2 regions of the Streptomyces sp. NPDC086835 genome follow, and region 2 is predicted to be linked to the other one. Evidence: predicted binding sites of a transcription regulator. Region 2 holds the regulator's gene; the other holds the start of a gene.
What was found. The regulator HrcA, encoded in region 2, represses chaperone genes, less so after heat shock. The targets are predictions, from matches to a motif close to TTNGCACTCNGNNNNNCNGAGTGCNAA.
Positions count from the first base shown of each region.

Region 1 (7,217 bases), on a different contig from region 2:
CCAGAGGGGCAGAGGGAACGGCCCGTTGAAGCCCCGGCAACCCTCCTGCCGACCGCGAGGTCACGGTGGGGAAGGTGCCAATTCCGTCTCGTGGCGAAGTGCGTCACGAGGAAGATGAGGAGAAAGGGCCTCGCCATCATGGCTGCGCAGACCGTCGCAAGCACCAGCACCAGCACCTCCGCCACCGCGTCCACCTCCGTGGACCTCGGCCCCGCCGCCGCACTTTCGTGCCGCGAGTGCGGACAGCGTTTCGAACTCGGTCCCATCTTCGCCTGCGCCGAGTGTTTCGGGCCGCTCGAAGTCGCATACGACCTTCCGAGCGGCAGCCCCGAAGAGCTCCGGAAGCAGATCGAGGCGGGCCCGGCCAACATCTGGCGCTATGCCCCGCTGCTGCCCGTCCCGGCCGATGTGGCCGACAAGCCGAACCTGAACCCGGGCTGGACCAAGCTGGTCAAGGCCGACAACCTCGCCCGCGAACTGGGCGTCACCGGCGGCCTGTTCATCAAGGACGACTCCGGCAACCCGACGCACTCCTTCAAGGACCGGGTCGTCGCCCAGGCCCTCGAGGCCGCCCGCGCCTTCGGCTTCACCACCCTGTCCTGCTCCTCCACGGGCAACCTCGCGGGCGCGGTCGGCGCCGCCGCCGCGCGGGCCGGTTTCCGCTCCTGCGTCTTCATCCCGCACGACCTCGAGCAGGGCAAGGTCGTCATGGCCGCGGTCTACGGCGGCGAGCTCGTCGGCATCGAGGGCAACTACGACGACGTGAACCGCTTCTGCTCCGAGCTCATCGGCGACCCGCTGGGCGAGGGCTGGGGCTTCGTCAACGTCAACCTCCGCCCGTACTACGCGGAGGGCTCCAAGACCCTGGCGTACGAGATCTGCGAGCAGCTCGGCTGGCGGCTGCCGGACCAGCTGGTCGTCCCGATCGCCTCCGGCTCCCAGCTCACGAAGATCGACAAGGGTCTTCAGGAGCTGATCAAGCTCGGGCTCGTCGAGGACAAGCCGTACAAGATCTTCGGCGCCCAGGCCGAGGGCTGTTCGCCGGTGTCGACCGCCTTCAAGGCGGGCCACGACGTCGTGCGGCCCCAGAAGCCGAACACCATCGCCAAGTCCCTCGCCATCGGCAACCCGGCCGACGGTCCGTACGTGCTGGACATCGCGCGCCGCACGGGCGGAGCCGTCGAGGACGTCAACGACGAGCAGGTCGTCGACGCGATCAAGCTGCTGGCCCGCACCGAGGGCATCTTCGCCGAGACGGCCGGTGGCGTGACGGTGGGTGTGACGAAGAAGCTGATCGAGGCCGGCCTGCTCGACCCGGCGCTCACCACCGTCGTGCTCAACACCGGCGACGGTCTCAAGACCCTCGACGCCGTCGCGGAGACCTCGCAGGCGACCGCCGTCATCCGCCCGAGCCTGGACGCGTTCCGCGACGCGGGCCTGGCCGCCCACTGAGAACCTTGCTCCGCACTGCCACGCCGTACCCCGCCGAGAGGTGACGAACATGAGCGTCAACGTCCGCATCCCCACCATCCTCCGTACGTACACGGGCGGCCAGGCCGAGGTCCCGGCGGAGGGCGCGACCCTCGCCGAGGTCATCGCGGACCTGGAGAAGAACCACACGGGCATCGCCGCCCGCGTCCTGGACGACCAGGGCAAGCTGCGCCGGTTCGTCAACGTGTACGTGAACGACGACGACGTCCGTTTCGAGCAGGGCCTGGAGACGGCCACGCCGGACGGCGCGGGCGTGTCGATCATCCCCGCCGTCGCCGGCGGCTGACGGTAGCGGGGGAGCGGACGTCAAGCTTTCCCCAGGGATTTACCCGCAGTTACTGAAATTGCCCCCTCCGCGAGAGAAGCGGAGGGGGCAATTCTGCATGGTTGAGCGCGGTAGAGTTTGGGAAGCCCCCTTCGCCGGCCGCTCGAGAATGCCTTCAAGTTCCGCAAGAATGCGGCCAAACCATGCGATCGAATTGCCACTTAGGCGTTATTTGCCGGGCCCGACTTGCCCCGGAATTCCATGAATTGACACGGATCGGCCGTTCGGTCCTGCCCAGATTTCTCGTCCGATTGACCTGTTGCAGAGGGCAGTTGGGCAGATACATTCAGCCGCGGTCGACGCGTTCCGGCGCACACCCCTCCTGCTGGGGTGGAGATCTGACCCGGGTCCGCGAAGTGCGGTCCTGCGCAAGGGCCAGTAATAGGGGAGTTAGGCATGGCTCAGGGCACCGTCAAGTGGTTCAACGCGGAGAAGGGGTACGGCTTCATCGCGGTCGACGGTGGTGCGGATGTTTTCGTCCACTACAGCGCGATCCAGATGGACGGTTACCGCACCCTTGAAGAAGGTCAGCGAGTCGAATTCGAGATCTCGCAGGGCCAGAAGGGTCCGCAGGCGGACATGGTCAAGCTCGCCGTCTGATCCAACTGATCCAGGCGCGTTCGGCCACCGACGCACTCACGCATGAGGGGCTCGCCTCCCGGCCACCGGGAAGCGGGCCCCTCACGCGTGTCCGGTGCACCGCCGCTCACGCGTGTCCGGACACCTGTCCGGACACCGCCGCGGACCGCCCGCATCCTTCGAAGGCGCTTGCGCTCACCCGTCGCCCGACCGCCACCCCTCAAGGAGCCTTCTTCGAAGGCGCTTGCACTCTCAGGGGTCGAGTGCTAATCATTGGCGTTAGCACTCTCCCAGTGAGAGTGACAGAACTTGGATCGGGTCGGTGAGGCCCGCGAGCCGGGTGGGGCAAGGAACCACAAGGCACGCAGGCCGTCCGTCGCGGGCGCCGGATGCGATCCGAAGCAATCCACCCCAGTCCGGGAGGACCACTTCACATGGCCAAGATCATCGCGTTCGACGAGGAGGCACGGCGCGGTCTCGAGCGCGGGATGAACCAGCTCGCCGACGCCGTCAAGGTCACCCTTGGCCCCAAGGGTCGCAACGTCGTCCTCGAGAAGAAGTGGGGCGCCCCCACGATCACCAACGATGGTGTTTCCATCGCCAAGGAGATCGAGCTCGAGGACCCGTACGAGAAGATCGGCGCAGAGCTGGTCAAGGAAGTCGCCAAGAAGACGGACGACGTCGCCGGTGACGGTACGACCACCGCGACCGTTCTCGCCCAGGCGCTCGTCCGTGAGGGCCTGCGCAACGTGGCCGCCGGCGCCAACCCGATGGCCCTGAAGCGCGGCATCGAGAAGGCCGTCGAGGCCGTCTCCGGTGCCCTGCTCGAGCAGGCCAAGGACGTGGAGACCAAGGAGCAGATCGCCTCCACCGCCTCCATCTCCGCCGCTGACGTCCAGATCGGTGAGCTCATCGCCGAGGCCATGGACAAGGTCGGCAAGGAAGGCGTCATCACCGTCGAGGAGTCCCAGACCTTCGGTCTGGAGCTCGAGCTCACCGAGGGTATGCGCTTCGACAAGGGCTACATCTCGGCGTACTTCGCCACCGACATGGAGCGTATGGAGGCGTCCCTGGACGACCCGTACATCCTGATCGTCAACTCCAAGGTCGGCAACGTGAAGGACCTCCTTCCGCTGCTGGAGAAGGTCATGCAGTCCGGCAAGCCGCTGCTGATCATCGCCGAGGACGTCGAGGGTGAGGCCCTGTCGACCCTGGTCGTCAACAAGATCCGCGGCACGTTCAAGTCCGTCGCCGTCAAGGCCCCGGGCTTCGGCGACCGCCGCAAGGCCATGCTGAACGACATCGCCATCCTCACGGGCGGCACGGTCATCTCCGAGGAGGTCGGCCTCAAGCTCGAGAACGCCGGCCTGGACCTGCTGGGCCGCGCCCGCAAGGTCGTCATCACCAAGGACGAGACCACGATCGTCGACGGTGCCGGTGACAGCGACCAGGTCCAGGGTCGCGTCAACCAGATCCGTGCCGAGATCGAGAACAGCGACTCGGACTACGACCGCGAGAAGCTCCAGGAGCGCCTCGCGAAGCTGGCCGGCGGCGTGGCCGTCATCAAGGCCGGCGCCGCGACCGAGGTCGAGCTCAAGGAGCGCAAGCACCGCATCGAGGACGCCGTTCGCAACGCGAAGGCGGCCGTCGAGGAGGGCATCGTCGCCGGTGGTGGCGTGGCCCTGCTCCAGGCCTCCTCGGTCTTCGAGAAGCTCGAGCTCCAGGGCGACGAGGCGACCGGCGCCAACGCCGTGAAGCTCGCGCTGGAGGCCCCGCTCAAGCAGATCGCCGTCAACGGTGGTCTCGAGGGCGGCGTCATCGTCGAGAAGGTGCGCAACCTGCCCGTCGGCCACGGCCTGAACGCCGCGACCGGTGAGTACGTCGACATGATCGCCGAGGGCATCATCGACCCCGCGAAGGTGACCCGCTCTGCTCTGCAGAACGCGGCCTCCATCGCGGCGCTGTTCCTGACCACCGAGGCCGTCATCGCCGACAAGCCGGAGAAGGCCGCCGCGGCCGCTCCGGGCGGCATGCCGGGCGGTGACATGGACTTCTGATCCGCTCGCGGATCGGCAGACCGGTTTCACACCGAGGGCGGCACCCCTGCACGGGGGTGCCGCCCTCGGGCGTTCCCGGCCGCGCGCACCGGGCGGGACGCCCGCCCGCGAGCGGGTGCCTGCGCGCACCCGGAGTCCGCCCGCCTGGGGGTGACCGGCCTGTGCTGGTGGGGCAAACCCCCTGGTGGATACGGCAGTTGGTCCCGTGGGGCCGGGCGCGGAATTCCGGGAGGGTCGTGCCATGGCAATCACTCGAACGTTCCGGCTCCGGCCCGCCGTCACCGTCGCGCTGACGCTGCCCGCCCTCGCGACCACGCTGGTCGCCCTCCCCGCGCCGTCCGCAGAGGCGACCGGCCGGCCCGCATCGGCCGTCCGGTGGGGCCCGTGCCCCGGGACCGGACTCGACCCGCGCCAGGAGTGCGGGACCGTGTCCGTGCCGCTGGACCACGCCGAGCCGCGCGGGCCGCACATACAGCTCGCCGTGTCGCGGCTGCGCAGCGAGAGGCCCGAAGCCCGGCGCGGCACACTGCTGATCATCCCCGGCGGACCGGGCAATCCCGGTCTGCATGAGCCCTCCCGGCGGGGGAAGGCCCTGCCGCAGTCGGTGCGCGACGCGTACGACGTCGTCAGCTTCGACCCGCGCGGCGTCGGGCGGTCCGCACCCGTCAGCTGCGACCTCCCGCACGACGACCTCGCCATGGAGCGTCTGCGCCCCTGGCCGGCGCCCGACGGCTCCGTCGACCACAACTTCGCCGCCGGCCGGCGCCTCGCCGACGCCTGTGCCGAGAAGGGCGGCGAGGTCCTGCGCACCGTCAGCACCCGCAACGAGGCGCGCGACATCGACCGCATCCGCGAGGCGCTCGGCGAGCGGAAACTGTCCGCGTGGGGTGTCTCCTACGGCACCTACGCCGGCGCCGTCTATGCGCAGATGTTCCCCCACCGCACCGACCGCTGGGTCCTCGACAGCAACGACGACCCCGACCCGGACCGGGTGTCGCGGGGCTGGCTGGCGAACTACGCGGTGGGCGTCGAGGACGTCTTCCCCGACTTCGCCGCCTGGGCCGCCGACCCCGCCGACCCGGACCGGCTGGCGGGGTCGCCCAAGGAGGTACGGTCCGCTTTCCTCGCCCTCGCCGCGCGCCTGGACCGCGAGCCGATCCCCTGGCCGGGCGCCAACCCCGAGGAGCTGAACGGCAACGTGCTGCGTCAGACGCTGCTCGACAGCCTCTACTCGCCGAAGCGGTTCCCGGTCGTCGCCCGCCTGATCGCCGCTGCCCGCTCCGGGGCCGGGCTGCCGGCCCCGAACACGCCCCCGGACGAGGCCATGCAGAACACCGTGGCGGCGTCGGCCGCGACGCTCTGCAACGACGTGGACGCCTGGGGGGACGACCAGGCCTCCTACGAGAAGGACGTGGCCGACAGCCGTGAGCGCCATCCGCTCACGGCCGGCATGCCCGTCAACGTGATGCCATGCGCCTTCTGGGAGCTCGGCCCCACCGAGCGGCCCGTCCGCATCACGCCGCACGGCCCGTCCAACGTCCTGCTCGTCCAGAACGACCGTGACGTGGCGACCCCGCTCGCGGGCGCGAAGAAGATGCGGGCGGCCTTCGGGGACCGGGCGCGGATGGTCGTCGTCGACGCGGTCGGCCACGGTGCCTACGTGGACAACGGCAACGAGTGCGGCGACGCGACCGTGACCCGCTTCCTGCTCACCGGGGAGCGCCCGGCGCGGGACCGTTACTGCGCCTCCTGACCGGCCGGCGCGGGGGCCGGACGTGGCCGGCCCATCGCGGCGGCCACCAGCAGGTACGGCACGGCCAGCAGCGCGAAGACCGTGCCGTGGGAGGCGTGCGGCGACAGTGCCGCGTACGTGCCGTACGCCAGCAGCGAGGCGATGTTGGTGCCGAGGCCCGTCAGCGAGGTGATGGTCGCCCGGCTCCTGCCGGTGATCGTGGCCTGGAGGCGTGCGTCGGCCAGCACATCCGCGAGCTGGAAGACGAGGAACGCGACGGCGAGCAGGGCGAATCCGGCGGGCGTGCCCGACAGCGCGCCCGCCGCGAGCGCCACGGCCGCGGCCGCGACCAGCGCCCCGGTCGCGCGGACCGACAGCCGTTCGCCGGCCGTCACCAGCAGCGAGCCGAGCGTCACGCCCACCCACACCACCAGCACGAGCAGGGGGACGGTCTCCGTCGCGACGCCCGTGGCGGCGGCGAGCAGCGGCACGTACTCGTCCAGCACACCCCAGATCGACGTGATCACCACGGCGAGGACCATCGCCCGCCGGACGGGACGGCTGCCGCGCACCTCGGCCAGTCCGGAGCGCAACGTCGCGAGGTAGCCCGGCCGTTCGGTGGTGTCGTGGTGGGCGGCGCGGTGCTCGGGCAGCGTCGCGCCCGCCGCGGCGCACAGCAGGCAGGCGCCGATGCTCCCGGCCCACACCAGCGCGTCGCCGCCGAAGGCGAGCGCGGGCGCGGCAGCGGCCGTGGCCGCGGCCGTCGCGGCCATGCCGAAGGCGGCGGCTCTGCCCATGATCCGGCCGTAGCGGTCGGCCGCGCCGAGCCGTTCGAGTTCGTCATGGACAAGCGCTTCCATGGAACCGGAGCGCAGCGAGCCGCCGACGGCCCAGAGCGTGAAGCCCGCGGCGTAGGCCGCGTAGGAGGGGGTGAGCGCCCACAGCGCGAATCCGACGGCGGTCAGCAGCGGGCCGGCGACCAGCGTGACGCGGCGGGACACCGTGTCGGAGAAGACACCCGACGGCACTTCGA
Region 1 is NZ_JBIVAU010000004.1:123,675-130,891, forward strand. It holds SAM riboswitch class I at 1-121, shown strand, start outside; gene thrC (threonine synthase) at 139-1,452, shown strand; gene ACIPJI_RS15745 (MoaD/ThiS family protein) at 1,502-1,777, shown strand; gene ACIPJI_RS15750 (cold-shock protein) at 2,213-2,416, shown strand; gene groL (chaperonin GroEL) at 2,830-4,452, shown strand; gene ACIPJI_RS15760 (alpha/beta hydrolase) at 4,694-6,205, shown strand; gene ACIPJI_RS15765 (MFS transporter) at 6,190-7,217, opposite strand, start outside.
Region 1: groL (chaperonin GroEL) is a predicted target of HrcA. The motif match lies at 2,675-2,701, and genes of this name have one in related genera.

Region 2 (7,217 bases):
GGTGCCCTCGATCTCCCCCTACGCCTGGCGGCCGTGGGAGGTGCCCCCAGGCGGGCTGGATTTCGCTTCGCGAAACCAGCCCCGTCCGCGATCGAGGCGCGGGGGTCCGGTGGGGGTCACCCCACGCCGCCAGGCGTAGGGGGAGGAGACCCCGGTTACGGGAAGGGGAGGGGCGGGGAGGGGACACCGCCCCGCGCAGCGGACCCGCCCCGCCCACCACCGGGCTAACGCCCGTTGAACGCGTCCTTCAGCCGCGAGAACAGCCCCTGCTGGCCCGGCTGGAACTGGCCCAGCGGCCGCTCCTCGCCCCGCAGCTTCGCCAGGTCCCTCAGCAGTCGCTCCTGCTCCACGTCCAGCTTCGTCGGCGTCGTCACCTCGACATGCACGATCAGGTCGCCCCGGCCGCCACCGCGCAGGTGCGTGATCCCGCGGCCGTGCAGCGGGATCGACTGGCCGGACTGCGTGCCCGGACGGATGTCGACCTCCTCCACGCCGTCGAGCGTCTCGAGCGGGCACTTCGTGCCCAGCGCCGCCGCGGTCATGGGGATCGTCACCGTGCAGTGCAGGTCGTCGCCGCGCCGCTGGAAGACGGGGTGGGCGACCTCGTGGATCTCGACGTACAGGTCACCGGCGGGGCCGCCGCCGGGGCCGACCTCGCCCTCGCCCGCGAGCTGGATCCGGGTGCCGTTGTCGACACCGGCCGGGATCTTCACGGTCAGCGTCCGCCGCGACCGGACGCGGCCGTCGCCGGCGCACTCGGGGCACGGGGTCGGCACGACCGTGCCGAAGCCCTGGCACTGGGGGCAGGGCCGCGACGTCATGACCTGGCCCAGGAAGGACCGCGTCACCTGCGAGACCTCGCCGCGCCCGCGGCACATGTCGCAGGTCTGCGCCGACGTGCCGGGCGCCGCGCCCTCGCCGGAGCAGGTCGTACAGACGACGGCCGTGTCGACCTGGATGTCCTTCGTGGTGCCGAAGGCCGCTTCGCCCAGCTCGATCTCCAGCCGGATCATCGCGTCCTGGCCGCGGCGCGTACGCGAGCGCGGCCCGCGCTGCGACGCCGTGCCGAAGAACGCGTCCATGATGTCGGAGAAGTTGCCGAAGCCGCCCGCACCGAAGCCTCCGGCGCCGCCGCCCCCGGCCTGCGAGAGCGGGTCACCGCCGAGGTCGTAGACCTGCTTCTTCTGCGGGTCCGAGAGCACCTCGTACGCGGCGTTGATCTCCTTGAAGCGCTCCTGCGTCTTCGGGTCCGGATTCACGTCCGGGTGGAGTTCGCGCGCGAGGCGGCGGAAGGCCTTCTTGATCTCGTCCTGCGATGCGTCGCGGCGTACGCCGAGTACGGCGTAGTAGTCCGTGGCCACTTACGACTCCGCCAGGATCTGTCCGACGTAACGTGCCACTGCGCGTACCGCTCCCATCGTTCCGGGGTAGTCCATGCGGGTCGGTCCGACCACGCCGAGTTTCGCTACTGCCTCGTCGCCCGAACCGTAGCCGACCGAGACCACGGACGTGGAGTTGAGGCCTTCATGGGCGTTCTCGTGACCGATACGTACGGTCATGCCCATACCGCCCGACTCGTTCGCCTCGCCGAGCAGCTTGAGGAGCACCACATGCTCCTCGAGCGCCTCCAGCACCGGCCGGATGGTCAGCGGGAAGTCGTGCCCGAAGCGGGTCAGATTGGCGGTGCCGCCGATCACGAGCCGCTCCTCGGTCTCCTCGACCAGGGTCTCGAGCAGTGTGGAGAGCACCGTGGAGACGGTGCCGCGGTCCTCGTGCTCGAAGGATTCGGGAAGGTCCTGCACCAGCTGCGGCACGTCCGCGAAGCGGCGTCCCACGACCCGGCTGTTGAGCCGGGCCCGCAGGTCCGCGAGCGAGGCGTCGCCGAACGGGGCGGGGCAGTCGATCATGCGCTGCTCGACCCGGCCCGTGTCCGTGATCAGCACGAGCATCAGGCGGGCGGGCGCGAGGGAGAGGAGCTCCACGTGCCGGACCGTGGACCGGGTAAGCGACGGGTACTGGACGACGGCGACCTGCCGGGTCAACTGCGCCAGCAGCCGCACCGTACGTCCCACGACGTCGTCGAGGTCGACCGCCCCGTCCAGGAAGTTCTGGATGGCGCGGCGCTCCGGCGACGACAGCGGCTTGACGCCGGCCAGCCGGTCGACGAACAGCCGGTACCCCTTGTCCGTGGGGATCCGCCCGGCGCTCGTGTGGGGCTGGGCGATGAAGCCCTCCTCCTCCAGCACGGCCATGTCGTTGCGGACGGTGGCCGGGGAGACGCCGAGGTTGTGACGCTCCGTGAGGGCCTTGGAGCCGACAGGCTCCTCGGTGCCGACGTAGTCCTGGACGATGGCGCGCAGCACCTCGAGCCTGCGTTCGCTGAGCATTCGCGCACCTCCAGCTGTGGTTCCTCTGTGTGTCCTGGCACTCGGTGCGCCCGAGTGCCAGCATTCCCCCGGCCAGTGTACGGCTGCCGGGTACGCGGGTAGCAAGGGTGGCCGACCGTGCGGTCGGACACGCGCTCGTGCGGCCCGCGCAGGTCGATGCGGATGTGATGCGGATAGCGTCGCCGTATGGACGTCAGTTGGGAAGACTTCGGCTGGGAACGAGTGGCCGAGGGGGTCGGCCGCCGCCGCCTCCCGAGGTGGGACGCGACCGCCGGCCTGGTCGTCGGCCAGGACGCCGTGCTGCTGTACGACACGGGCTCCACGCTCCGCGAGGGGGCCGAGCTGCGGGCCCAGGCACAGGGGCTGCTCGGGGGGCGCCGCGTGACGCACATCGCACTCAGCCATCCCCACTTCGACCATGTGCTGGGCACGGCGGCCTTCGCGGGGGCGGAGGTGTACGGGGCTGTGGGCATGGACACGCTGCTGCGCCGGGAGCGGGACGCGCTCCGCGCGTCCGCGATCCGGCACGGGGTCGCTGCCGAGGAGGCGGCGGAGGCCGCGGACATGGTGGTGGCGCCGCAGCATGCGGTGTGCGGGGAGTGGACGCTCGACCTGGGAGGCCGCCAGGTGCTGCTGGCCAATGTGGGCCCCGGCCACACGGGCCACGACCTGGCGCTGCTGGTGCCCGCCGAACGGGAAGTGGTGTTCTGCGGAGACCTGGTGGAGGAATCCGGGGAGCCGCAGGCCGGCCGGGACGCCGTCGGGCCCCAGTGGCCCGCCGCCCTCGACAGGCTGCTGGCCCTCGGCGGTGAGGACGCCCTGTACGTCCCCGGGCACGGCGCGGTGGTCGACGCGGCGTTCGTACGGGCCCAGCGCGACGAACTGGCGGCGCGTTTCGGCGTGTCGTAGCGGCGTGCGGCCGTATCGTCGTGCGAATGCGCAGCTACAGCCCTGATCTCACGCCGCCGTGGAAGCGGTCGAAGCCCGTGCCGGAGGTCCCGGCCGACCCTGAGCTTGTGGTGGAGGAGGTGTCGACCGGCTTCTGCGGCGCCGTGATCCGCTGCGAGGCGGGGACCGTCACCCTGGAGGACCGCTTCGGCAAGCACCGGGTGTTCCCGCTCGAGCCGCGGGGCTTCCTGCTGGAGGGCAAGGTCGTCACGCTGGTCCGTCCGGCCCCGGCCGGCCCGGCACGTCCGTCCCGTACGGCCTCCGGCTCTCTCGCCGTTCCCGGCGCCCGGGCCCGGGTCGCCCGCGCGGGCCGCATCTACGTGGAGGGCCGCCACGACGCCGAGCTCGTGGAGCGGGTGTGGGGCGACGACCTGCGGATCGAGGGCGTGGTGGTCGAGTACCTGGAGGGCGTCGACGACCTGCCGTCGATCGTGGCGGACTTCTCCCCCGGTCCCGACGCCCGCCTCGGCGTCCTGGTGGACCACCTGGTCGAGGGCTCCAAGGAGTCCCGTATCGCGGCCTCGGTCACCGACCCGCACGTGCTGGTGGTGGGCCACCCGTACATCGACGTGTGGGAGGCGGTGAAGCCCTCTTCCGTGGGCATCCCCGCGTGGCCCACGGTGCCGCGCGGTCAGGACTGGAAGACGGGCGTGTGCCGCGCCCTCGGCTGGCCGGAGAACACGGGCGCGGCCTGGCAGCACATCCTCTCCAAGGTCCGTTCGTACAAGGACCTGGAGCCTGCGCTGCTGGGGCGGGTCGAGGAATTGATCGACTTCGTGACCGTGTCCGACTAGACCTGTCCGGCCGAGGGGGGCATTCACTCCGGCCGGTATCACTCCGGCCGGTGGTCGTTCACTCCGGCCGGTCCCTCAGTCCACCAGGTCCCGCACCACCGCGTCCGCCAGCAGCCGTCCCCGCAGGGTCAGCACCGCGCGCCCGGCCTCGTACGCGCCGGGCTCCAGCAGCCCGTCGGCCAGGGAACGGGCGGCCGCCGCGAGGCCGGCCTCACGCAGGAGGTCCAGCGGTACGCCGTCCCGCAGGCGCAGCTCGAGAAGGATCCGCTCCACGCGGCGGTCCTCGTCGGGGAGGAGCTCGCGGCCCGCGCCGGGCGAGCGGCCCTCCGCCAGGGCTGCCGCGTACGCGCCCGGGTGCTTGACGTTCCACCAGCGCACGCCGCCGACGTGGCTGTGCGCCCCAGGGCCGGCGCCCCACCAGTCGGCGCCGCGCCAGTACAGCTCGTTGTGCAGGCAGCGGCCTTCCGGCGACGTGGCCCAGTTGGAGACCTCGTACCAGTCGTAGCCGGCCGCGCCGAGCACCTCGTCGGCGATCAGATAGCGGTCGGCGTGGACGTCGTCGTCGGTCATGGGCACCTCGCCGCGGCGGATGCGGCGCGCGAGCTGTGTGCCCTCCTCCACGATCAGCGCGTACGCCGACACATGGTCCGGTCCCGCGCCCACGGCGGCCTCCAGCGAGGCCCGCCAGTCGTCGTCGCTCTCGCCCGGGGTGCCGTAGATCAGGTCGAGGTTCACATGGTCGAAGCCCGCGGCCCGCGCCTCCGCCACGCACGCTTCCGGCCGGCCGGGGGTGTGGGTGCGGTCGAGCACCTTCAGCACGTGCTGCCGCGCGCTCTGCATACCGAAGGAGACCCGGTTGAAGCCGCCCTCCCGCAGGGCCGCCAGATAGGCCGGGTCGACGGACTCCGGGTTCGCCTCCGTCGTGATCTCCGCGTCGTCGGCGAGACCGAACTCCTGACGCACCACGTCCAGCATCCGTACGAGATCACCGGCGGCCAGCAGTGTCGGTGTGCCCCCGCCCACGAACACCGTCCGCACCGGCCGCGGGTCGTCGCCGAGGACCTTGCGGGCGAGACGGACCTCGTCCGCCAGGGTCTCGGCGTAGTTGTCTCGGGAGGCGAGCACTCCCCCCGAGCCGCGCAGCTCGGTGGCCGTGTAGGTGTTGAAGTCGCAGTAGCCGCAGCGCGTCGCGCAGTACGGCACGTGCAGGTAGAAGGCCAGCGGCCGGGCTTCGGCGCCGTGGAGGGCGGACGCGGGCAGCGCGCCGTCCTCGGGCATGGGCTCGCCGTCAGGCAGTACGGAAGGCATGCCCCCATTGTCCGTCACCCGGCAGGTCGCCCCGCCTGGAGCACCAGCAGCGCCAGATCGTCCCCGGGCGGCGTCGGCGCGAACGCGTGCACCGCGGCCCTGATCCGCTCGGCGACTCCCTGCGCCGTGAGCCCGGCGCATCCGGACAGGACGGCCGCGAGACCGTCCTCGTCGTCGAACATCCGCGACCCGGAGCGCCGCTCGGTCACCCCGTCGGTGACGCACAGGAGCGTGTCACCGGGCTCCAGGTCGAAGGTGTGGCTCTGGTACGCGACGTCGTCGACGACCCCGAGCAGCACCTGCGGCTCGGCCAGGGCCCGTACGGTGCCGTCGGGCCGGAGCAGCAGGGGCAGCGGGTGCCCGGCGCTCGCCAGGGTGCAGCGGGCGCCGTCGGCGCCGGACGGTGACGGCACCACCTGGCCGTACAGCAGCGACAGGAAGCGCGCGTGCTGCCCGTCCGGGAGGCCCGGCCCGTGCCCACCGGTGACGATCAGTGCCGCTGCCTCCGCCGCCTCCATCGCGTCGTCGAGGAGGAGGCCGTTGAGCCGGTCGAGGACCTGGCCGACCTCGTAGCCCTCGCGGGCGAGCAGCCGCAGCCAGGGCCTGGCGAGCCCGGTGACGACGGCGGCCTCCGGCCCGCTGCCCTGGACGTCGCCGAGCATGAAGCACCAGCGGCCGCCGGACCCGGCGGGGAAGACGTCGTAGAAGTCGCCGCCGGCGACACCGTCGTCACTGGGCTCGTAGACCAGGAACGTGTCGACGCCCGGGATCTGTCCCACCCTGCTCGGCAGCAGGCCGCGCTGGAGGACCCGGCTGATGGTGGCCTGCCGGGTGTACCGGCGGGCGGCGCTGACGGCCAGGGCGACCCGCCGGGCGAAGTCCTCGATGAGTGCGGCCACTTCGGCGGGGACGCCCGCCGGGCCGTTCTGCGCGACGAGCAGCATGCCGAGACGGTGGCCGCCGACGCCGAGGCGGTAGGCCAGGGCGGTGACCGGTTCCTCGGCGGGCAGGGGCCCGGCCGGCTGCTGGGTGCCGGTGACGGCGGGCGGCCCGGCCACGCCCGGGTAGGGAGTGGCGGCGGCGGGCTCGGGCGGGTGCGGCGCCCCGGCCGCTCGCCGGGGGACGTCCTGCGCCGCCGGGGCGCCGTGCGGCGGCGCGGGGTGCTCGCCGTGGGTCCCGTCCGGCCATGCCACCGGCACCGGTCCACCGTCCGACGTCAGAGGCAGCAGGGGCGGCTCCTCGCCCAGGGCCTCCCGCAGCGGCCCGACACGTGCCTCGTCGCTGTGCCACACCCCGACGAGCCTCGCCCCCGTCCCTCCTTCCCCGGTCCCTCGTCCGTGCCCCTTCGCCCCGCCGTCCAGCCAGATCGCGCACCGGTCGGCGAGCCGCGGCACCAGCAGCTGGCCCGCCAGCGCGGCGACCATGTCCTCGTCCAGTTGCCCGGCGAGCAGGTCGGACGCCTCGGCGAGGAACGCGGGCGCCCCGCGGCTCACCCACTCCAGGTCGTCACGCCCGCGCCCCGGCGCGGACGTCTCCGTCCCGTCCGCGCCCCGGCGTGCGGGCGGTGCGAAGTACGCGGCGGCGGGCGGGCGGATGTCACGGCCGTCGAGCGGCAGGCGGGCCCAGACCGTCTTCAGCGCTGCGTGGAACGTGATGCCCCAGCGTTCCGCGAGGGAGGCGACGAGCTGGAGGCCGCGGCCGTAGTCCGCGGTGCCGGACTCGTCGGCGCTGTGCGGCCCGCCGGTGACGGCGCTGGCGGGGTGGTGGTCGGAGACCTCGA
Region 2 is NZ_JBIVAU010000001.1:501,906-509,122, reverse strand. It holds gene dnaJ (molecular chaperone DnaJ) at 225-1,361, opposite strand; gene hrcA (heat-inducible transcriptional repressor HrcA) at 1,362-2,387, opposite strand; gene ACIPJI_RS02190 (MBL fold metallo-hydrolase) at 2,574-3,296, shown strand; gene ACIPJI_RS02185 (DUF3097 domain-containing protein) at 3,323-4,129, shown strand; gene hemW (radical SAM family heme chaperone HemW) at 4,205-5,437, opposite strand; gene ACIPJI_RS02175 (SpoIIE family protein phosphatase) at 5,452-7,217, opposite strand, start outside.